2 regions of the Vallitalea pronyensis genome follow, and region 1 is predicted to be linked to the other one. Evidence: a T-box and tRNA genes for the amino acid it is inferred to sense, from the RefSeq annotation. Region 1 holds a T-box; the other holds one or more tRNA genes.
The links. The T-box of region 1 lies ahead of serS (serine--tRNA ligase). A T-box ahead of a tRNA ligase gene usually reads a tRNA of that ligase, here a tRNA-Ser.
Positions count from the first base shown of each region.

Region 1 (12,312 bases):
AAATCTCACAGTATTATCTGGATGGCTCAACACCAGCAGAAGAACGTCGAGATATGGTTCGTCACTTCAATACAGACGATACCAGTGTATTCTTGATTTCATTAAAAGCTGGAGGTACAGGTCTTAATTTAACAGGTGCAGATATGGTGATTCATTATGACCCATGGTGGAATCCGGCTGTTGAAGATCAAGCAACCGATAGAGCATATCGTATTGGGCAACATAAATCTGTGCAAGTCTTTAAGCTCATTACAGCAGGCACCATTGAAGAACGTATTTATCAGCTTCAACAACGAAAGAAATCCATGATTGATGCGGTGATTAAACCTGGGGAAACCCTGTTAACGAAGCTAGATGAGAAGGAAATACGAGCCTTATTTGACATGACTTAAATGATATACTTAATGTCACTCCTAGAAAAATAGAGTCCCAATTGCTCCTGAAAAAAGATTTTTAATTCTTGGAGTTGGTCTTTATCATACACATACTTACCGTAGCCAAATTGCCCATATTTAAATTTACGCTGTTCGTCCTCCATAGGCAGAGTTGTGTCAGGGAAAACATCCCTAATACGGTTTTTGGCTTTGGTAGTATACCGATGGGATATGATTTCAAAGGTTAAGCCTCCATGTTTATCCACAGGAATGGCTTCTGCCAGAGCTTTTATCAACTGTTTATAGTCTGTTTTCCACTGTTCATATAAGAATACAGGTGCAATGATGAATCCTGCTGGGTAGCCTGCGTCAATGACTTTTGATGCAGCGGCTATACGGTTTGCCATGGAAGGCGTTCGATGCTCATAGCTTTTGATAACCTTATCGGTATTGATACTAAAGCGAATGGTCGTATGACCTCTATGATCTAAGGTTAATAGATCGTCTATATTGGTGTACTTGGTCACAAATCGAAATCGACCTCTTGGTTCGTGGGCAAAAAAAGTAATGGTTTTTTCTAAAGCATGGGTATAAGGTTCAACGGGTAGCGGGTCTGATGTCGCTGCGCCTTCAAACACAATCACCTCTTCCCCATTATCCATGTACGTTTTAGCCCGTTCCAATATGGCGTCAATGTTGACATATACTCTTGTATAAGGCTTATCCCCCAATTGTGTATTGAGGTAACAATATTCACACTGACCAATACATCCTGTAACCAGTGGTAATTGGAAATGTGCTGACGGTTTACAGGTCTGAAAATCGAGACTTTTTCGTACCCCAATCACAAGGGTATTTTTTCCTTCCTGGTATTTTTCTTTTTTACTGGTACCTGGAATACCTTTGGTTCGGCTGCTTTCTAATAAAATAATGTCGGTTCCATTATCTTGGAACTGTTTATACAATGTTTGACCAAGTTCATAGGTCAACGCCTCTTTTTCAATAAGAACTCTTGCTGGATTAAACATGATGTGCCTCCTTAAGCCAAGTCTTTCCCTTTTCACTATGACTGTTTTCTATAATGTTATGGTGGTTTCATCCAGAAACCCCCATGAAAGATCCATGGTTTTTATATCTTCCACTAATTGAAATAAAGCCAAATCCTTTTTTTTGGCTTCTAGCATGATATCATAATCATGGGTTGTATATGCCTTCGTTTTCTCTATAAAAGCCACAAAAGCCTTTGCATCAATAAAATCACTATGCCGTCTATCCATGGGTGTATTTTTTGGACTGGAATAGTGAATTTTGGGGATGAATGGATCACCTTGCCAAGTGTTGAAAATGGTTTCTATATAATCATGGAGGTTTTCTCCTCGATTATGACAATGTTGATGGTGGACATCCAGTACCATGGGTACCTTCAAGCGGTGACAAAGGCCTAACACATCCAGCATATCAAAACTTTTATCGTCATTTTCAATAATGATTTTATCGGTTATGGCTTTTGGGAAGTATTCAAAATGCGTAACAAACCGTTCTAATGATGCTTGTTTTCCTCCTTGAGTGCTCCCTACATGTATGATAATTTTCCCTTCTGAGTAGAGCATATCATCTAACATATAGGCCAGATAGAGAAGATTACGAATGGTATTCTCAACCACCTTTGGATTGGTACTGTTAATGACATTAAATTGGTCCGCATGAACATCTACGCGAAGACCTAAATCTTTGATTAATCTGCCCATGTATTCAAAATCTGCTTTAAACAACCGTCGATAAGGCCAACCGATTACCTCATCATGGGTTGCAAGGGGTACTAAAGAGGAGGTTAATCGGTAAAAGTGAATGTGATGTGCGTCATTATATTGAAGTATGGTTTCTAAGTCTCGTATATTGGATGCTGTGACCTGTTTAAGCTTATTTATTTTTTGTTCACTGGTTAAACCTTTATAATACCGATAAGTAACCGTACTTGAAGACGTTACTTTCTCTAAACCAAGTGCCAGAGCTACGTAGCCCAATTGTATATGCATGCTTTCACCTACTTTATATTAACATTAGTATTTATCTTGAGCATTATTTTATTCGCTTCTTTCATATAATATCATGTAGTAATGACGATATTGCCATCATATGCTATACTATATACAGACTACATTTGTAGCCTGTAAAGGAGGGATTAACCTTGAAAAAGATGGTACACTTTATTCACACAATTCTCATACTGACCATGATGACCTCTTGTGCCCAACAAGATAAAGACTTACATACACTGGAAAGCAGTCTTACCTTTTTGACATCTGACGAATGCATGGGACGCTCAACTGGAACAGAAGGTAATCAGCTTGCTGCATCCTATATTGCTGACCAATATAAAACCTTTGAACTGGATACCTACAATGATCAATATTATCACCACTACAAACAATCTACCTATGATCCAGCTACTGCAACACAAGAGTTAACCGTTTTTTACAAAGATGGTACGCAAAAAAGCTATGTTTATGGCTTAGATTTTCTAGGTTCCATGATCGAAGATACATCTGTCAAAACCCAGATAACAACAGATATCCATGATTTAGATGACAAGATAATTATCGTAGATGAACATACTCCTGCATTTAACTTTCGACAATCAAATGCTGTTGGCCGGTTTAAGAAAACTGATGTATTGTTTAAATCAAACCACGTTAGAAGCGATGATAAATTCTCCGTTGAGATTACCAACACGCTATATGATGATCTCATGTCAAAAGATGTGGACTATGTTACCTATAAAGATAACGTATCGACAGAAGAAAAAGAGGTTAACAATGTGATAGGCATTCTTAAAGGAAAGGATTCAACCCATGCCCTTGTTTTATCTGCCCATTTTGATCATGTTGGCTTTGCAGGAGATACGATTTTTCGAGGAGCCATTGATAACGCGTCAGGTGTTGCCATTCTTCTTGAATTAGCGGAACGTCTTAAAAAACGCTCCCTTGAAGAACCTTTTGACATGGATATTGTATTCGCCGCCCTTAATGGTGAGGAATATGGCCTTATGGGCAGTAAAGCTTTTGTCCCAAGCATCAAAGAGCACTATCATTTTCTATACAACATCAATATGGACTGTATTGGAAAAAAAGATGGCGGTGATCTAGCCGTTAATAGCCAACGAGAAGAATTGCTTCTCAATAAAAAATTACAAGAAGCCTTATTTAATCATTTTTCTGAAAGTGATATACCGGTAACCGACCAATTTTATGGTTTAAGTGACCACTACTCTTTTAATCGGATGAATGTTCCCGGTGTAACCATTGGTCAAGGAGAAGTTTTTGGCGAAAACGACACGACTAGCATTCATACGCCTGAAGATACCGTTGATATCGTTGACTATGATTATATGAATCGTGTTGTAGATGTTCTATATGATTTTATTATCCATCATGATGGGAACATGTTCCGACGCCATGAGGATGTATCCTTATCTGTTACTGGAGCACGATGGATTGAGAGAAACCTCTTACACCCATTGACAGCATAGGCATTCACCGTCCAGAACGAAGCGACTTCGTCGCGTCTTGCGAAGCACGTTGTTGCGTTAGGCAAGTTTCCTGGACGCATATGAAAACACTTTTATTTCATATGCTAAATTCAGAGGACTTTCCTAAAGAACAATGAAAAGGCTATGGCATCAAACACATGTTTTAATGCCATAGCCACATTATTTAAACAAATTCAATATGTCCTTGTATCATGCAGACGCCTTTAAAGCGCATGCCTTTTGAGGGTATACCCATTAAATCCTTCTTATTAATACACACCTCTACGCGAAAATTAAGACAATCTAAATCTAAGATATAAACCTCTTCACCTGTCATGGTATTACGGACCATACGAGAATCCAATATGGTACCAAGAAGGGAATATTCCGATTCATGAAACCCATGGGGTATAAAATAACCTTCTAATATGGTTAATAAATCTTCATGTCTTGTCCGGTATTGAAACAGCTCTTCTGTTTGCTCTGCATCGATTTCCAACAAGGAGATAGCCTCTTCATCACCATCTTTTGCCATTTCCAATAGGGATGCCCGCCATTTTTCCTCTTCTTCTTCCACCATGATATCCACTTCATCTTTACTTATGGGTAATATAACCGTTCCTTCTATGGAAAAAGCAACCAATCGAAGGCAACGTATATAGACATCTCTTTCTTCACCAATATCAAAGTAATCCACTAGATTTTGCAAGTAAAAAGTCATGGCATTACCTGTTTTATCATCTTCAAAAAAACCATAATACTCATCTTTACCAAAATCAGCTTCTATCACATCAATCTCACCTACATCCATGGGAATTGTACCTTTCTTATAGGGTAGCACGGATGAAACTTTTATCTCTTCCTGGTCGTCTAATTCTCCTCGAACCATGATGCCCAATTCTTCTTGATACTTTTTATGGTATTCTACCTTTAGCTTTTCCTTGCCAAAATTAGATATATACTTCTCTGTTGGGTTTTGAATGATATCTCTGACTAGCTCTTTTATTTGTTCTTTATTGGCATATCCTTTAAAGCCAATTGCGCTTAAGTACTTTTCCATCCTATTCACCACTCTTTTAGCTTTAATAAGTCAAATCATCATGATGTAACGCGCTATATAGTTGCTCTTTGACTTAAAGAGTTCCTTCATCTTTTTCATCTTGTCGTTATGCATCATATAAGTGTAACTAGAACTATAGTATCATTCAATGCACTAATTGTCTAGCTTTATCCATTAGAAATATCCACAAAGAAGCTACCCAAATTATGCTGCAAAGCTGAGGAAACGTTTATCCTTCGTTTCTTCTCTTTAGCATAACCCAGATAGCCTTTATTTGACCTATGATTGATTATTGGCGTAGTGCTTGTTCGATGTCCGCCTTAATATCTTCTATGTTTTCAATACCAACAGAAAACCGTATTAAATCCGGTCTTACCCCTGATGCCAATTGCTCCTCTTCGGTTAACTGACGATGGGTTGTACTTGCTGGATGGAGCATACAAGACCGTGTGTCTGCCACATGAACCACTAAGGCAATCATTTTGAGGTTATTAATGAGCTTTTCCCCTGCCTCTCGACCACCTTTTACACCAAAGGTTAAAACACCACTGCATCCTAGAGGCAAGTACTCCTTAGCTAAAGCATGACTAGGATGACTATCTAGACCAGGATATACCACCCATTCAATCTGGTCATGCTGCTCTAACCACTTAGCAATGGATAATGCGTTTTCACTATGCCGCTCCATTCTGAGTGGCAAAGTCTCTAATCCAACACTCATTAAGAACCCATTAAAAGGACTCATGGTTGAACCCATATCCCGTAATAATTGCACTCTTGCTTTGGTGATGTAGGCTGCTTCCTTAAAGTCTCTTACATATACCACACCGTGATAACTGGCATCAGGAGATGTCATTTCTGGAAACTTACCATTGGTCCAATCAAACTGGCCACTGTCAATGATCATACCACCAACACTTGTGGCATGCCCATCGATATATTTCGTACAAGAATGTATGACAATATCCGCTCCATGCTCAATGGGACGGCATAGATAAGGTGTAGCAAATGTATTGTCAACAATTAGGGGTAGTTGGTTGTCATGGGCTAACATGGCAAACTTATTAAAATCTAAGATATTTAGTAAAGGATTCCCAATGGTCTCTGCAAATACCGCTTTAGTATTGGGTTGAATATAGCTTTTTAAGGCTTCCAGACTTAATTCAGGGTCAACAAATGTGACATCAATGCCAAATTTTTCAAAGGTTGTCTTCAATAAAGAAAAAGAACCTCCATATAAGGTATTGGCTGCTACGATATGTTCTCCAGATGAACAGATGGTCATAATGGCTATCATCGTCGCTGCTTGTCCAGATGACGTGGCCATAGCACCTATACCACCTTCCATCATTGCCATTTTCTTTTCTAGTGCCTCTAATGTTGGATTGCTGATTCTTGTATACATATGTCCTGGGGCTTCCAGATCAAACAATTTTGCTACCTGTTCACAAGTATCATATTTATAGGTTGTGCTTTGATAAATAGGTAAGACTCTGGGTTCACCACTTTTTGGTTCATAACCGCCTTGTACGGCTGTTGTTTCTATACGCCACTTATTATCCACGTTAATGACCTCCTTCTTATGGATGTACCGACTTTAAATATTGTATATATTATAAAATAGAATGTATAAAAATTCAATGAAAAGGTGTTCCTATTGTGCCATGATACTATTTTTTTACATGTTGATGCCCTTCAACTTGCATGCTTAGCCTTACTCATATAATTTTTTTAATTCTGCGTCTTTTTTAAATCTATAGGTTTACATCCCTAAATATGTTTGCTACAATAAAATATAGAATATTGAAAGCCATTAAGAGAAAAGCTAAGGGTAAGGACTTATTAGGGGGATTATCAAATGGAAGATATCAATAACTATTACGAAGTAGCTGAGCTTCTAAAAGTATTAGGACACCCCGTTAGGCTGTGTATTGTCAACGGATTACTTCGAAATAAAGGCTGTAATGTTTCATTCATGCAGAGCTGTCTAAATATACCTCAATCAACAGTCTCCCAACATCTTGCAAAATTAAAGTCAGCTGGTATTATTGTTGGTGAACGAAACGGACTTGAAATAAAATATAAAGTAGTCAATCAAATCGCCATCGATCTTGTAACGTCTTTATTTGATGAATAATTACACAAGAATAGCGTCTTCGTAATAACTTCCCTCAGGGAAGCTAAAGTGCCAAAGAAAGTATGCATCAACACTTTCTTATAGCAAAAAGAGTGCTCATCATCTACAAAAGATGGATAGGCACTCTATTATATTATCCTGTGAAACTAGTTAACAGGTTTAATGACGGATTGGTGACCCATATAAGGCCGTAAAGCAACAGGAATATTTACAGAACCGTCTTCATTTAAGTTATTTTCTAAGAAAGCAATGAGCATACGTGGTGGCGCAACAACTGTGTTATTTAAGGTGTGTGCAAAGAACTTGCCGCTTTCTCCGACTACTCGGATTTTTAAGCGCCTTGCCTGTGCATCCCCTAGGTTAGAACAACTGCCTACCTCAAAATACTTTTTCTGTCTAGGCGACCAAGCTTCTACGTCAATGGACTTCACTTTTAAGTCTGCAAGATCCCCTGAACAGCATTCTAATGTTCTGACAGGTATATCCATGGAACAAAATAGATCCACTGTGTTCTGCCATAACTTATCAAACCACGCCATGCTGTCTTCAGGCTTACACACCACAATCATTTCTTGTTTTTCAAATTGATGGATCCGGTAAACACCTCTTTCTTCTATACCATGAGCCCCTTTTTCTTTTCTAAAACAAGGTGAATAACTTGTTAAAGCATGTGGTAATGACGTTTCTTGTAAAATCGTATCAATGTATTTACCGATCATGGAATGTTCGCTTGTACCAATTAAAAAGAGATCTTCACCTTCTATTTTATACATCATGGCTTCCATTTCAGCAAAACTCATAACACCTGCAACCACGTCACTACGAATCATGTACGGCGGAATACAATAGGTAAAACCACGATCAATCATAAAATCTCGCGCATAGGAAATGACCGCCGAGTGAATGCGAGCCATATCACCCATGAGATAATAAAAACCATTACCAGCAACTTTTCTAGCGCTCTCTAAATCAATACCGTTGAATCGCTTCATGATATCAGTATGATACGGAATCTCAAAATCGGGTACCACAGGGTCCCCATACCGTTCTACCTCTACGTTCTCACTATCATCTTTACCAATAGGGACGCTTTTGTCAATGATATTGGGAATAACCATCATGATCTTGTTTACTTGCTCTGCCAGTACTCTTTCTTTTTCCTCTAATTCCACTAAGCGTTCAGAACCTGCCGCTACTTGTCGTTTAACCTCTTCTGCTTCATCCTTTTCACCCTTCGCCATGAGCCCGCCAATCTGCTTTGAAAGTTTTTTCCTCTTAGCCCTTAGCTGGTCCGCTTCTTGTTGGGTGGTTCGTCGCTCTATATCTAACGCTATTACTTCATCCACCAACTCTAACTTACTATCCTGAAATTTGTTTTTCATATTTTGCTTTACAATATCCGGGTTTTCTCGTAAAAATCTTAAATCTAACATATCTACACTCCTTTACATGTATTTATTTTTTCCTACTAAAAAACCTTCCATCCCATGAAATCATGGGACGAAAGGTATCTCCGCGTTGCCACCCAAATTATTACAGCCCATTGGGCTATAATCTCTTGTATAGTTTGATAAAGGTGACTAACCTCTGATTCATCATCAGTTACTCCGGAAGTGGACAGATTGTTTCATTTTATCAGTTTTCACCAACCACTGACTCTCTTAAAAACGAAGGCAATCTTATTTTCCATCATAGCAATTCTTTTATTTATTATAATCCATATGATTTTATATTTCAATGATTTTTATTTATATTTCATAAGTATCTACAATAAAGATTTTTTTATTCTCCAATAAATCAATTTCAATCCAGTCTTCACACTTACCATGTTCATCTTCTAATATCCGTATAATGGGTCTGGTCGTGAACCCATTATTTTGTTTAAGCACAATACCTTTTCTTCCATCATTGGTTATGATACCCATACCAGAAGGATAAACAGCAATGTATTTAATAAACACATCCACAAGTTCAGCATCAAATAAGCGATTCTTATTCGCAACAAGGTATTCAATAACTTCATATATCTTATAAGCGTCACGTTGGGCATTCCTTGTAACCATCGCATCAAAAACATTACAAATAGAAATGATTTTTGTGGCATTGTTAATTTTATTGCCGCTCCATCCAAAAGGATATCCTGAACCATCTATATTTTCATGATGGGTTAAAATGATCACTTTCGATATAGAGCTAATCCATGAAGCCTCTGACAAAGCTTCATAGCCATAAATAACATGCTTTTTAATCATCTCATTTTCTTTTTCACTGAGTTTATCGGGCTTATTTAGTATTTCTTCTGGTATAAGCACTTTACCAAGATCGTGCAATAGGGCGCCAACAGCAATGTCTTTGACTTTGTTTTTATTATAGCCTAACTTAATGGCCATCAAGACTGCTAAAGCACATACATTAACCGAATGAGCATATGTATATTCATCTTTTCGACGTATATCCACTAGATTAACAATAATATTGCGTTGTGATAAAACATCATCAACAATATCATGAGCAGCATTAACAACATTGGTTAACTCCAAATGCCCTTGGGTGCTATACACCTCTAATACTTTCTTCACTTCTTTTTTACAATTCTCACGTGTCTTGTCCTCAATGAAATCATTGAGTTCCACACCCTTCGATAGTTCATCCTCAATATATATGTAATCTACTCCAAGTTCTCTTAATCGTGTCATATAAGATCTTTTTATATGAATTCCTTTCGATAAGAGAAAGCTACCATTCACTGAATAAACTGGACGAGCTACAATCTCATTTCCTTTTAGATTGTCGATCAGTACTCTTCTCATAATTATCCCACCTATGGAATTATAAAACATGTTTTAACATCTATCATATGTTAATTTCGTTATCATCCCTACAATGAAGTATAATTGCCCTATTATTATACTTTTTTTAACGAACACATTCTATATTCCTATATATTTTCAACCAAGAAAAACGTTGTGATGATTAACGTCCAAAAACTCTGATTGCCTATATTCAGCCAAAAATATATGAACAAAAAAGTATGCTTTGTTACCATTTATATACTGCCATTGGTCATATTATCGCACAGTCCCTATCTGAACAATCATATAACATGTGTCATGAAACAGCCTACAAATGTTAAAAAAATATACATACAATCCTGCCTTTATTTTTACCATCAATACAACTTGTGTCTATTTAATGTAGAAAGCTCTTTTTGATTAAAGGTTAATCGATATTATAATATCACTTTTTCAGCATCTCTTCAATTAAAATTAAAATAAATGAATAAAAAGACTTATATTGGCAATGATTATTAATGTACCATTTATTTACAATATTATATTTATGAGGAATTAGGTTTAGTCAATAAGCCTCATGAACATGGTACATCATCTAATACCCCCCTCAACCTGCGTTTTATTCCCCCCCTGAAACGCAGGTTTTTTTTGTCCATTATAAAATAGTAACTTTGTTATAATTTTAACTATTTTATGTGGTATTACATACTTAAGTAGGTTTGCTTGTCAAAAGAAGCATTTATTTTATGGCAATTTTGCACAAACAATATATGATAACCGTGTTTATATATAGGCATTCATACAGCTTGTATACTGTATTTATCGTTATTATGTACACATATTGGCTGTGTTTTTTGGTATAAGGGATTGACAATTATTTATCAATCTGTTACGATATCCTCGACGAAAGATTTTCATTATTTTTTTAGTAAGATTTGTGAAACATTTAACATAATTTAATGGTTATGCATTGGTAAAAATAAGATAAGAATAATGAAGGAGGTAGAACTTATGGCAAATCAAAAAGTTACAAAAACAAATGATATGGATGTAACCAAGATGGTGGATACATTGGTATCAAAAGCAAACAAGGCTCTTGAAGCTTACATGAACCTGGATCAGGAGCAAATAGATAATATCATCAAGGAAATGTCCCTTGCTGGTGTGGACCAACACATGTATCTTGCCAAACTGGCAGTAGAAGAAACGGGTAGAGGCGTATACGAAGATAAAATTACAAAGAACCTCTTTGCTACAGAGTATATCTATCATAGTATCAAATATGAAAAAACAGTTGGTGTCATTGATAAAAATGAAGAAGAAGATTACATGGAGGTTGCTGAACCTGTTGGTGTAGTAGCTGGTGTAACACCTGTTACAAACCCTACTTCAACAACCATGTTTAAAGCTATTATTTCCACAAAAACAAGAAACCCCATTATCTTTGCTTTTCATCCATCTGCTCAAAAGTGTTCCGCTGAATCTGCAAGAATTCTAAGAGATGCAGCTGTCAAAGCAGGTGCACCAGAAGATTGTATTCAATGGATTGAAACACCTTCACTAGAAGCTACAAGTGCATTAATGAACCATCCTGGTGTTTCCCTTATCCTAGCTACAGGTGGATCAGGCATGGTGAAGGCGGCTTACTCAACAGGAAAACCTGCCCTTGGTGTGGGACCTGGTAACGTACCATGCTTTATTGAGAAAACAGCTAATATTGAACGATCTGCTACAGACCTCATTCTATCAAAAGCTTTTGATTATGGTATGATTTGTGCGTCTGAGCAAGCTGCAATTATTGAAGAACCTATTTACAAAGCCTTTACAGATTATATGAAGAAACACCATTGCTATTTTACAACAAAAGCTGAAACGAAGCGAGTGGAAGGCGTTGTCATGAATCTTGAAAAAGGTATGGTTAATGCAGCTATTGTTGGTAAATCCCCAGTAGAAATTGCAAAGTTAGCAGGTATTGATGTACCGGAAAATACAAAGATTCTGTGTTGTGAAATAGGTGGTGTTGGTGATAAGTATCCCCTATCAAAAGAAAAATTATCACCTGTCTTAGCTATTATTAAAGCTAAGGATGTTGAAGAAGGTATTGCTTTAAGTGAAAAGATGGTAGAAATCGGCGGTCTTGGCCACTCATCTGTGGTACATTCTAATGATGATGACGTTATTCATGCTTTTTCTGATCGCTTAAAGACAGGCCGTATTATTATCAACTCTCCTTCAACCCATGGTGCTATTGGTGATATTTATAATACAAATATGCCATCCCTTACGTTAGGATGTGGTTCATACGGTAAGAACTCCACCACTTCTAATGTAACAGCAATCAACCTGATTAATAAGAAAAGGGTGGCGATCCGAAGAGTGAACATGCAGTGGTTTAAGATTCCAGAAAAAATATACTTTGA
Region 1 covers NZ_CP058649.1:436,795-449,106, reverse strand. The annotation lists gene HZI73_RS01905 (SNF2 helicase associated domain-containing protein) at 1-392, shown strand, start outside; gene splB (spore photoproduct lyase) at 389-1,402, opposite strand; gene uvsE (UV DNA damage repair endonuclease UvsE) at 1,451-2,410, opposite strand; gene HZI73_RS01890 (M28 family metallopeptidase) at 2,572-3,903, shown strand; gene HZI73_RS01885 (DUF3881 family protein) at 4,088-4,963, opposite strand; gene HZI73_RS01880 (O-acetylhomoserine aminocarboxypropyltransferase/cysteine synthase family protein) at 5,253-6,527, opposite strand; gene HZI73_RS01875 (ArsR/SmtB family transcription factor) at 6,822-7,100, shown strand; gene serS (serine--tRNA ligase) at 7,247-8,533, opposite strand; T-box leader at 8,594-8,802, opposite strand; gene HZI73_RS01865 (HD-GYP domain-containing protein) at 8,849-9,910, opposite strand; gene adhE (bifunctional acetaldehyde-CoA/alcohol dehydrogenase) at 10,904-12,312, shown strand, end outside.

Region 2 (12,312 bases), 1.3 Mb from region 1:
AAAACGCAAAATCATGAATGGATAGTTTAAATATTCCAGTGCCTTATTGAAGAAATTACCTATATACAGATGAACATAGGAGCGTTATAATAATTCCATAGGAAGAAATCGTTTTGCATTACACATTACTTTAAGGTATGTAGGCAAAGAGATTGTTTTGTTATGCAAATGGGATGACAACCTTTTTGCAGGCAAAGCCAATTTGAATCACTTCAAAGAATAAAATCCTTAACACAACTAAAAACAACCTAGTGAGGGGATAAGCGAATGGAGAAATACGAAGAAAAAGTCATAAAAGATAACGTCCTAACAGAGGTATATTGTAACAAGTGTGGTAAGTTGATATATGATCAACATACTAAGAAAAAAGTCGATTATCTTAGCCTTACGAAAGAATGGGGATATTTCTCCAATAAGGATATGGAAATTCATAGTTTTGATTTATGTGAAGAATGTTATGATGAATTTATTGAAAGTTTTAAGTATCCTCCCAGCAAAACCAAAAAATAATGGGTCATAAAGACTGTTCCATCAATGCCTTTTCAACGTCTTCTATTTATAGACATATAACGATAAGCAATGATGCATTGGTTAGACAGTCTTATTACATAAAGGTAGAAACGATTAAAATGGTGACCTCACCATTTTTTTAATTTGAGATAAAATGTGCATACTTATAATAGAGATGACTGGTGAAGATGATAAGTTTATGTTACAATATTAAAGAATTTTAGAATGGAAAAGACAAAAGTTAAAGATACTTATACTGAGGAAGAGGTAGTAAAATGTTAGACGTATGTTTATTAGGTACAGGTGGGATGATGCCCTTACCAAATAGATGGTTAACTTCACTGATGTTGAGACATAATGGCAGCAACATGCTTATCGACTGCGGTGAAGGCACCCAAATATCTATCCGTCAGAAAGGATGGAGTTTTAAACCTATTGATGTCATATGTTTTACCCATTATCATGGGGATCATATAGGGGGATTACCTGGCTTATTATTAACCATTGGTAATTCAGATCGGCGTGAGCCCATTACACTAATAGGACCAAAGGGACTAGAGCGGGTTGTAAAAGGTCTTCGTGTTATAGCGCCTGAATTACCTTTTGCACTTGATTTTATTGAGTTACATGAGCAATACCATACGTTGCAGGTAAAAGGTTATACCCTTGAAGCCTATAAACTAAATCATAATGTGACATGTTATGGTTATAATGTTAATATTAATAGGCAAGGCAAGTTTCTAGTGGAAAAAGCAAAAGCATTAGGCTTACCGGTACAGTACTGGAATACTCTCCAAAAAGGTGGTACAGTGACTTATCAAGATAAAGAATATCAACCTGATGCAGTATTGGGAGCTCCTAGAAAAGGTATAAAACTCAGTTATTGCACGGATACCCGTCCAGTGAAAAACATAGAAATGCATGCAAAAGATGCGGATTTATTTATATGTGAAGGCATGTATGCTGATGAAGAAAAAGAAAACAGAGCCAATGAATACAAACATATGACTTTTGAAGAAGCAGCATCTTTAGCATCAAAAGCCCATGTAAAAGAATTATGGTTGACCCATTTTAGCCCATCGTTAGTTCGACCTAAAGATTATGTACATGTTGCGCAAAAATACTTTGAAAATACAAAAGTAGGTAAAGACCGCATGTCAACAACTTTAAAGTTTGAAGAATAAGGGTTATCCTTTTGCTGAGTTGATTCGATATATTATATAGAATGATTTGTATAACATACGCATACCATAGCAAGAGGTTGATAATGGAGTGATGAGGATGAGAAAATACATTGCAATATTAATATTGGTGAGTTTAGGGGTAATCTTATTTGTTGTATTTGATAATCAAACAAGTGAAGATAACGAAGAAAAATCATTGATGACCAGTGGTGATCGTCTTTTAGATGATTTGAAAGAAGACTATGAAGGTACATTGCTTAACATAAGGGATTTGCAAAAAACACCACAACAAGTCATTAAGTTTAACAACACAGTTATGAAAAAACTCTATGGTCACGACATAAGTGAAGATGACATTGAGTTACTTTTGAAAGTGCAAAGAGTACTCTATGATGAAGAACTATTAGAAAAAAACCCAAAGGATGTACATTATCAAAGGGCAAAAGAAGAGATTCAAGCCTTTGAAGATAGTGATACCAAAATCATAGGGTATGACATTCAAGAAGACCAACAAGAAAAAGATGGTATGGTCATGATAAAAGTAGTCTTTTATTTAAACAAGGTTGGATCCAATGGGGAAATTTATGAAGAATTTTTATTGGTAGAAAAAGAGGGGCTTTGGAAAATAAAAGGTTGGCAAACAACACAGGAATTTATAGTAGTAGGTGATTAAATGAAAGATGTCATAATTATGGCTATAGAGACATCATGCGATGAAACATCCGTAGCCCTTGTCAAAAATGGAAAAGATATATTATCCAATATCATATCTTCTCAAATTGATTTACATGAAAAATTTGGAGGCGTTGTACCTGAGATAGCTTCTAGAAAACACATTGAAAACATCGACCCTGTGATACAGGAAGCTTTAGATGTGGCTCATGTAAGCTTGGAAGATATAGATGCCATTGCCGTTACATATGGACCAGGTCTTGTAGGTGCTTTGTTGGTAGGGTTAGCAGAAGCTAAGGCAATAGCTTTTGCAACCAATAAACCACTTATTGGTATACACCATATTGAAGGGCACATTAGTGCGAATTACATTGAAAATGATTTTCAACCACCATTTATTGGCATGGTTGTATCAGGCGGGCATACCCACTTGGTTCACGTAAAAGATTATGGTGTGTATGAAATTTTAGGGAAGACACGAGATGATGCTGCGGGCGAAGCTTTCGATAAAGTTGCTAGAGCCATAGGTCTCGGATATCCAGGAGGCCCTAAAATTGATAAAATAGCAAAAGAAGGCGATGAAAATGCCATTGAATTTCCAAGGTCTTATTTAGAGAATGGGTCTTATGATTTTAGCTTTAGTGGTGTAAAATCTGCTGTGCTCAATTACATTAACCAATGCAAAATGAAAGATGAACCCATTCATGTACCGAATATTGCAGCAAGTTTTCAAAAAGCTGTTGTGGAGGTCATTGTCAATAAAACCATAAAAGCTGCTCAGACGGAAGGACTGCACAAAGTTGCTTTAGCAGGAGGGGTAGCAGCCAATAGTAAGCTGCGAGAAATGATGACAATTGCTTGTAAAGAAGCGGATATTGTACTGAATTATCCATCACCTGTGTACTGTACAGATAATGCAGCGATGATTGGGGTAGCAGCTTATCATGAATATCTAAAAGGTGTTCGGCATACAATGGCGTTAAACGCCGTACCTTATCTAAAGTTAGGGAGTCGGATATAGGCATATAAATAGAAAAAAGAATTCATGCATATGGTAGATGTGTGGACATACCCATGAAATAAAAATAAAAGGCGATCTCACGAAGTGATGAGACCGCCTTGTTTTATTCTATGACTTAAGCTGTTGGTGGTGGTGTGAATACACGATTACTCATTTCTGTATCAATAGCATACATAATGGACATATCGCCATTGGCTCTTTTGATTTTTTGAAGAATACCTTTAGCCGTAGCTTCTTCTTCCACTTGTTCATCAATAAACCATTTCAAGAAACTGATTGTAGCATGTTCTCTTTCTTCCATAGCAATATCCATAAGTTTGTAGATACGAGCAGTTACAAATTTTTCATGTGCAAGGGTTTTTTCGTAAATCTCCTCCATATCCTTATAGTCACTTGGAGGTGTATCTAAACCGTGAATAACGACTGTCTCATCCATTTCATTAACAAAGTTAAAGAATTTCATAGCATGGAACTTTTCTTCTTCGGCTTGTACCATAAAGAAGTTAGCAAATCCATCAAAATCAATGGAATAACAATAAGCTGCCATGGCTAAATATAAATGAGATGAGTAAAACTCATATTGAATCTGTTCATTAATAGCGTCCAATAATTTTTTACTTAACATAATTGTTCCTCCTTAATATCGTATTGAGCATCTTATAAACAAAACGTATGATGATACTCGTCTTTATTATAACAAGAAAATCCACTCAATGAAAGATGGAACAAGAATTATTTAGTAATAACACGTTCCTTCTTTTCAATTAGTATACAATAGTTTAAAATAGATTATACATCCTAGCTACAGTGTTTATTCAATCCCCTATAGTTCATAATAATAGGTACACATACAAATGATATTTAAAGGAGACGTAAAATGGACCAATTAAAATGTACAGTCATTATTCCTGCTGCTGGTAAAGGGAAAAGAATGAAGCATCATCAGCATAAGCAATATATTGAACTAAAAGGTAAACCAATTTTGGTATATACCTTGGAGGCTTTTATGCGGTGTGATGCCATTACGCATATTATTATTGTTGTGGGACAAGGTGAAGTCGACTATTGTAAACAAGAAATTGTTCAACCGTACAGCTTAGATAAGGTCATATCTGTAATAGAAGGTGGGAAAGAAAGACAAGATTCTGTATATGAGGGCATCAAATGTATCCCACAGGAAACAGATATTGTATTAATTCATGATGCAGCACGTCCTTTTATACAAGAAGAGCATATAATAAGTACGATTAAGGAAGCAAATAAGAGTGGTGCATGTGTGTTAGGTGTTAAAGTTAAAGATACAATAAAAGTGGTTAATAATGAAGGAAATATTATAAGCACACCTAATCGGGATATGCTTTGGGCGATACAAACACCACAAACATTTAAAAAAGAAATCATTAAAGAAGCTTATGAACAAGCCATAAAATATAAGTTTGTAGCCACAGATGATGCCATGGTTGTAGAGAAATATGCTGACACAACCGTAACCATTGTAGAGGGTTCCTATGGTAACATAAAAATCACTACCCAGGAAGACTTAATGGTGGCGAATGCTTTGGATTTATAGGTGTCGGATGGATAGCTTCTATAGGAGTATTTGTCAGAATATAATAATATTGCATAAAGCTATTGACACCCCTATTGATATGCGATATAATACCGCTTGTCGCTAAGCAATAACGAAAAAAAACAACGCATAAAAAGTTGAAAAAAGTTATAAAAAATGCTTGACACTTAACACAAGATATGATAAATTATTAAAGCGCTCGATTGTGAGCTACAAGCATGGAGAGGTGTCCGAGTGGCTTAAGGAGCTGGTCTTGAAAACCAGTGACTCCGAAAGGGGCCGTGGGTTCAAATCCCACCTTCTCCGCTCAATAATTTTAAAACTACTGTATAGAAGTTTTGGATTATTATTGAATGCATATATCGCGAAGTGTTTTGAAACGGCTTGGAGAAGTACCCAAGCGGCTGAAGGGGCTCCCCTGGAAAGGGAGTAGGTCGTTAACGCGGCGCGAGGGTTCAAATCCCTCCTTCTCCGTTAAAAGCAATCATCTGGAAAGATGATGAAAGCTGTTGACAAGCATCATAAAATATGATAATATATTCTTCGCTAATGCAATAAGTTGAAGCAGCAGAACCTTGAAAACTGAACAGTGAAACAAACCAAAAGCTTATAAAAGCTTTACCCAAATAATTCCTTTGTAAATTCAGAGAATTGTTTTGTTTAACTTAGCAATCTCAAACAAAGAGACGGTAGTCTATAAAATACAATTGCCAGATTAGTCTGGTCAGAATAAACTTTTTAACATGAGAGTTTGATCCTGGCTCAGGATGAACGCTGGCGGCGTGCTTAACACATGCAAGTCGAGCGAGAAACTTAAGGATGAACCTTCGGGTGATTCCTTAAGTGGACAGCGGCGGACGGGTGAGTAACGCGTGGGTAACCTGCCCTATGCAGGGGGATAACGCACTGAAAAGTGCGCTAATACCGCATAAGACCACAGAATCACATGATCCAGTGGTAAAAACTCCGGTGGCATAGGATGGACCCGCGTCTGATTAGCTAGTAGGTGAGGTAACGGCTCACCTAGGCGACGATCAGTAGCCGACCTGAGAGGGTGATCGGCCACATTGGGACTGAGACACGGCCCAAACTCCTACGGGAGGCAGCAGTGGGGAATATTGCACAATGGGGGAAACCCTGATGCAGCGACGCCGCGTGAAGGAAGAAGGTTTTCGGATCGTAAACTTCTATCAGCAGGGAAGATAGTGACAGTACCTGACTAAGAAGCCCCGGCTAACTACGTGCCAGCAGCCGCGGTAATACGTAGGGGGCAAGCGTTATCCGGATTTACTGGGTGTAAAGGGTGCGTAGGCGGCGGAGTAAGTCAGATGTGAAAGCCCCAGGCTCAACCTGGGGACTGCATTTGAAACTGCTTTGCTAGAGTGCAGGAGAGGAAAGTGGAATTCCTAGTGTAGCGGTGAAATGCGTAGATATTAGGAGGAACACCAGTGGCGAAGGCGACTTTCTGGACTGTAACTGACGCTGAGGCACGAAAGCGTGGGGAGCGAACAGGATTAGATACCCTGGTAGTCCACGCCGTAAACGATGAATGCTAGGTGTCGGGGGTCGAACCTCGGTGCCGCAGCAAACGCATTAAGCATTCCACCTGGGGAGTACGATCGCAAGATTGAAACTCAAAGGAATTGACGGGGGCCCGCACAAGCGGTGGAGCATGTGGTTTAATTCGAAGCAACGCGAAGAACCTTACCAAATCTTGACATCCTTCTGACCGTTCCTTAATCGGAACTTTCCTTCGGGACAGAAGAGACAGGTGGTGCATGGTTGTCGTCAGCTCGTGTCGTGAGATGTTGGGTTAAGTCCCGCAACGAGCGCAACCCTTATCTTTAGTAGCCAGCAAGTAAAGTTGGGGACTCTAGAGAGACTGCCGGGGACAACTCGGAGGAAGGTGGGGATGACGTCAAATCATCATGCCCCTTATGATTTGGGCTACACACGTGCTACAATGGTAGTGACAAAGGGAAGCGAAGTGGTGACATGGAGCCAACCCCAAAAAAGCTATCCCAGTTCGGATTGTAGTCTGCAACTCGACTACATGAAGTTGGAATCGCTAGTAATCGCGAATCAGCATGTCGCGGTGAATACGTTCCCGGGCCTTGTACACACCGCCCGTCACACCACGGGAGTTGGAAGCGCCCGAAGCCAGTGACCAAACCTTTATGGATGGAGCTGTCGAAGGTGAAGCCGATGACTGGGGTGAAGTCGTAACAAGGTAGCCGTATCGGAAGGTGCGGCTGGATCACCTCCTTTCTAAGGAAGATCGTTAAAGCCGAGGCTTTAAACGATAAGTAGAATTGCATGGAATAGTAAAGCATAGCTAAAAGTTCGTTTCACTGTTGAGTATTCAAGGGAAAACAACATATACCGTTTATTCTAAGAATAGAAGAGATTTCTGGTGGTGATGCGTCTATGGGACATACCCGTTCTCATACCGAACACGATGGTCAAGCCACAGACGGCCGATGGTACTTGGTTGGAGACGACCTGGGAGAGTAGGTGGCTGCCAGATTGCCAATAACACGCTCAGCGTGTCAGGGCTCATAGCTCAGCTGGTTAGAGCGCACGCCTGATAAGCGTGAGGTCGGTGGTTCGAGTCCACTTGAGCCCACCAATTAACAATTTCATACACAAAAAGAACACCATGGGGGTATAGCTCAGTTGGGAGAGCACCTGCCTTGCAAGCAGGGGGTCAGGAGTTCGAATCTCCTTATCTCCATTGTCTCTTGAAAAGAAACAATTAAGCATGGGCTTTGCATATGCAAAACGATTGCTTTTATACAAGAGATTTGAACATTGAAAACTTCACATTGAAAAGATATTTAACAAAGAAGAAGTCATTCTTTCAGGAGATAACTTCTAGGGAAAGAACCTTTTGTCATGCCATAAAACGTATGCAAAAGAACTTAGCCATTTGTTAAATACTGACATCAAATGATAATCAATTATCCTATGATTTAAAAAAGAAAGCACTTGTTTTGCATACGCAAAGCCAATGCTTAAAAGAACCAAGAGTAACCAAGAACAAGCTACGTATCCTATTGTTTATAATAGGAGCATACAAATAACTTGTAAATCTTAGCTCTTAGTGCGATCAATGCATGCTTGATTGGAAGGTTGTTGTGACGTTATGTTATGATAATTTTACGAGAAAAGCTGTTTATGGCAACATTTATTCTCAAATCGTTCTTCTAAGCTTTAAAAATCACCCAAAACCGTGGTGATATTTAAACCTAAGAATCACGAAAAGATAGGCAATCGTTTTGCATGCGCAAAGCCGATGCTTAGATGAGAAAAATGTGTAGGTCAAGCTAATAAGAGCAAAGGGTGGATGCCTTGGCACTAGGAGCCGATGAAGGACGTGATAAGCTGCGAAAAGCTTCGGGGAGGCGCAAATAGCCATCGATCCGGAGATATCCGAATGGGGAAACCTGACTGGGAAAAGCCCAGTTACTGCATGGTGAATACATAGCCATGTAGGGGGAACTCGGGGAACTGAAACATCTAAGTACCCGAAGGAGGAGAAAGAAAAATCGATTCCCTAAGTAGCGGCGAGCGAAAAGGGAAGAGCCCAAACCTAAGAACTTAGTTCTTAGGGGTTGAGGACCGCAGAATGTATCTCGACGTTTAACCGAATGGTTTTGGGAAAGCCAACCAAAGAAGGTGAAAGTCCAGTAGGTGAAAGACCGAGAGAGCAGGCGGTATCCAGAGTAGCACGGGACACGAGAAACCCTGTGTGAAGCTGGGGGGACCACCCCCCAAGGCTAAATACTCCCTAGTGACCGATAGCGTATAGTACTGTGAAGGAACGGTGAAAAGAACCCCGGGAGGGGAGTGAAAAAGAACCTGAAACCCTTTGTTTACAAGCAGTCGAAGCTCGTATATAAATCAGAGCGACGGCGTACTTTTTGTAGAACGGTCCGGCGAGTTACGTATAACTGGCAAGGTTAAAGACTAAAGGTCTGGAGCCGAAGGGAAGCCAAGTCTTAATAGGGCGTTAAGTCAGAGTACGTAGACCCGAAACCGGGTGACCTACCCATGGTCAGGATGAAGTTACCGTAAAAGGTAATGGAGGTCCGAACCCACACGTGTTGAAAAACGTGGGGATGAACTGTGGGTAGCGGAGAAATTCCAATCGAACCCGGAGATAGCTGGTTCTCCTCGAAATAGCTTTAGGGCTAGCCTTGATGGAGTCTAATGGAGGTAGAGCACTGAATTGTCTAGGGGGCCGCGAGGCTTACCAAAACATATCAAACTCCGAATGCCATATAGATGCTCATCAGGAGTCAGACTGCGCGAGATAAGTTGGGTAGTCAAAAGGGAAAGAGCCCAGACCACCAGCTAAGGTCCCAAAGTACATGTTAAGTGGAAAAGGATGTGAGATTTCGAAGACAACTAGGATGTTGGCTTAGAAGCAGCCATACATTCAAAGAGTGCGTAATAGCTCACTAGTCGAGAGATCTTGCGCCGAAAATGTCCGGGGCTAAAACATGACACCGAAGCTGTGGATTGATAGTAATATCAGTGGTAGAGGAGCATTCTTAACTGGGACGAAGCTGTACTGTAAGGAGCAGTGGACTGTTAAGAAGAGAGAATGCCGGAATGAGTAGCGAGAGAGAAGTGAGAATCTTCTCGGCCGAATATCTAAGGTTTCCAGAGTAAAGCTGATCTTCTCTGGGTAAGTCGGGACCTAAGGCGAGGGCGAAAGCCGTAGTCGATGGACAACAGGTTGAAATTCCTGTACCGCATGCAAACAGAACTGTGGGGACACAGGAGGATAGGAAAAACGGGGAATGGAAAAACCCGTTCAAGTACAAAGGATAGGAAGACAGGCAAATCCGTCATCCGTTTCTGAAGTACGATGAGGACCGAAATATAAGTAGGGAAGTTTCTGAATCCAAACTGTCGAGAAAAGCCGCTATTGTTTTGTATGTGCCCGTACCGTAAACCGACACAGGTAGATGAGGAGAGAATCCTAAGGCCGACGGGAGAAGCGTTGTTAAGGAACTCGGCAAAATGACTCCGTAACTTAGGGATAAGGAGTGCCTCTTTAGAGAGGCCGCAGAGAATAGGCCCAAGCGACTGTTTAGCAAAAACACAGGTCTCTGCAAAACCGAAAGGTGAAGTATAGGGGCTGACGCCTGCCCGGTGCTGGAAGGTTAAGAGGAGGGGTTAGCGTAAGCGAAGCTCTGAATTTAAGCCCCAGTAAACGGCGGCCGTAACTATAACGGTCCTAAGGTAGCGAAATTCCTTGTCGGGTAAGTTCCGACCCGCACGAAAGGCGTAACGATTTGGGCACTGTCTCGACAACGCGCCCGGTGAAATTGTAGTACCGGTGAAGATGCCGGTTACCCGCGACAGGACGGAAAGACCCCGTGGAGCTTTACTCCAGCTTGATACTGGGATTCGGTATTACATGTACAGGATAGGAGGGAGACGTAGAAGCAAGGACGCCAGTCTTTGTGGAGTCGCTGTTGGGATACCTCCCTTGTAGTACTGGATTTCTAACCTAGCACCCTAAACGGGTGTGGGGACAATGTCAGGTGGGGAGTTTGACTGGGGCGGTCGCCTCCGAAAAGGTATCGGAGGCGCTCAAAGGTCATCTCAGAATGGTTGGAAACCATTCGCAGAGTGCAAAGGCATAAGATGGCTTGACTGTGACACCGACGGGTGGAGCAGGTACGAAAGTAGGACTTAGTGATCCGGTGGTATGAAAGTGGGATTGCCATCGCTCAACGGATAAAAGCTACCCCGGGGATAACAGGCTTATCACTCCCAAGAGTTCACATCGACGGAGTGGTTTGGCACCTCGATGTCGGCTCATCGCATCCTGGAGCTGTAGCAGGTTCCAAGGGTTGGGCTGTTCGCCCATTAAAGCGGTACGCGAGCTGGGTTCAGAACGTCGTGAGACAGTTCGGTCCCTATCCGTCGTGGGCGCAGGATATTTGAGAGGAGCTGTCCTTAGTACGAGAGGACCGGGATGGACGAACCGCTGGTGTATCTGTTGTATTACCAAGTGCATAGCAGAGTAGCCAAGTTTGGAAGGGATAAACGCTGAAGGCATCTAAGCGTGAAGCCCCCCTCAAGATAAGATATCCCATACCGTAAGGTAGTAAGACCCCTTGAAGACGACAAGGTTGATAGGTCGGAGGTGTAAGCATGGTAACATGTTCAGCTGACCGATACTAATAGGTCGAGGGCTTGACCTAGCTATGATTGGCTAAGGGTTAAGATGTATAAGTTATAAGTAAGTATCGATTAACTTGTTCGGGTTAGAATGGATAAATGAACGATTATATAATGATGTGTATGTGTTTTCAATGTGTGGTTTTGAATGTTTAATAAACATTATTCCTCGATAGCTCAATGGTAGAGCATTCGGCTGTTAACCGAAGGGTTGTAGGTTCGAGTCCTACTCGGGGAGCTTAACATAATATAATTAGGCCCGTTGGTCAAGCGGTTAAGACACCGCCCTTTCACGGCGGTAACAGGGGTTCGATTCCCCTACGGGTCACTTGCATATCCGACTTTGCATCGCAAAAGCGGTAGCATATGTATGATATGCCGACGTGGCTCAATTGGCAGAGCAGCTGACTTGTAATCAGCAGGTTATCGGTTCAAGTCCGATCGTCGGCTTCATGCGGACCTTTAGCTCAGTTGGTTAGAGCAACCGGCTCATAACCGGTTGGTCCGGGGTTCGAGTCCCTGAAGGTCCATCATTTTAATTTAATATGAAAAGAAAAGACATGATGTATAACTAGTTAGGCCCAGTGGTTCAGTTGGTTAGAACGCCGGCCTGTCACGCCGGAGGTCGAGGGTTCGAGTCCCTTCTGGGTCGTTTAGTGACAGTTACACTCCATTGTCTGGGTGTGGCTCAGTTTGGTAGAGCGCTAGAATGGGGTTCTAGAGGTCGCAAGTTCAAGTCTTGTCACCCAGACCAAACGTAACTATAACTTAACTTAATAGGGCGCATAGCTCAGCTGGGAGAGCACCTGCCTTACAAGCAGGGGGTCACAGGTTCGAGCCCTGTTGCGCCCATTAAATGCCGGAGTGGCGGAACTGGCAGACGCACAGGACTTAAAATCCTGCGATCCTTACCGATCGTACCGGTTCGATTCCGGTCTCCGGCATTATCTCAATTTGCACCGTAGGTGCTTTTTATTCTAATTAAATACTTTGTGCGCATAGCTCAGCTGGATAGAGCGTCTGACTACGGATCAGAAGGCCGAGAGTTCGAATCTTTCTGCGCACGTTTGATGAATCCTAGGTTTGCGTCAATCGCTTGCTTAGGATTTTGACTTTTTCTAATCCATTTTCTAATCCGATCTTGATAACTTGAG
Region 2 covers NZ_CP058649.1:5,409,502-5,421,813, reverse strand. The annotation lists gene HZI73_RS22665 (hypothetical protein) at 268-510, shown strand; gene HZI73_RS22660 (ribonuclease Z) at 786-1,694, shown strand; gene HZI73_RS22655 (DUF6715 family protein) at 1,792-2,367, shown strand; gene tsaD (tRNA (adenosine(37)-N6)-threonylcarbamoyltransferase complex transferase subunit TsaD) at 2,368-3,387, shown strand; gene HZI73_RS22645 (ferritin) at 3,503-4,012, opposite strand; gene ispD (2-C-methyl-D-erythritol 4-phosphate cytidylyltransferase) at 4,265-4,957, shown strand; tRNA gene HZI73_RS22635 (tRNA-Ser) at 5,178-5,263, shown strand; tRNA gene HZI73_RS22630 (tRNA-Ser) at 5,344-5,431, shown strand; rRNA gene HZI73_RS22625 (16S ribosomal RNA) at 5,697-7,225, shown strand; rRNA gene rrf (5S ribosomal RNA) at 7,367-7,484, shown strand; tRNA gene HZI73_RS22615 (tRNA-Ile) at 7,510-7,586, shown strand; tRNA gene HZI73_RS22610 (tRNA-Ala) at 7,619-7,691, shown strand; rRNA gene HZI73_RS22605 (23S ribosomal RNA) at 8,277-11,181, shown strand; tRNA gene HZI73_RS22600 (tRNA-Asn) at 11,325-11,396, shown strand; tRNA gene HZI73_RS22595 (tRNA-Glu) at 11,415-11,486, shown strand; tRNA gene HZI73_RS22590 (tRNA-Thr) at 11,536-11,608, shown strand; tRNA gene HZI73_RS22585 (tRNA-Ile) at 11,615-11,688, shown strand; tRNA gene HZI73_RS22580 (tRNA-Asp) at 11,737-11,810, shown strand; tRNA gene HZI73_RS22575 (tRNA-Pro) at 11,836-11,912, shown strand; tRNA gene HZI73_RS22570 (tRNA-Val) at 11,938-12,010, shown strand; tRNA gene HZI73_RS22565 (tRNA-Leu) at 12,017-12,102, shown strand; tRNA gene HZI73_RS22560 (tRNA-Arg) at 12,151-12,224, shown strand.
Region 2: it has a tRNA-Ser gene. The T-box ahead of serS (serine--tRNA ligase) is inferred to sense a tRNA for this amino acid. The anticodon was not compared.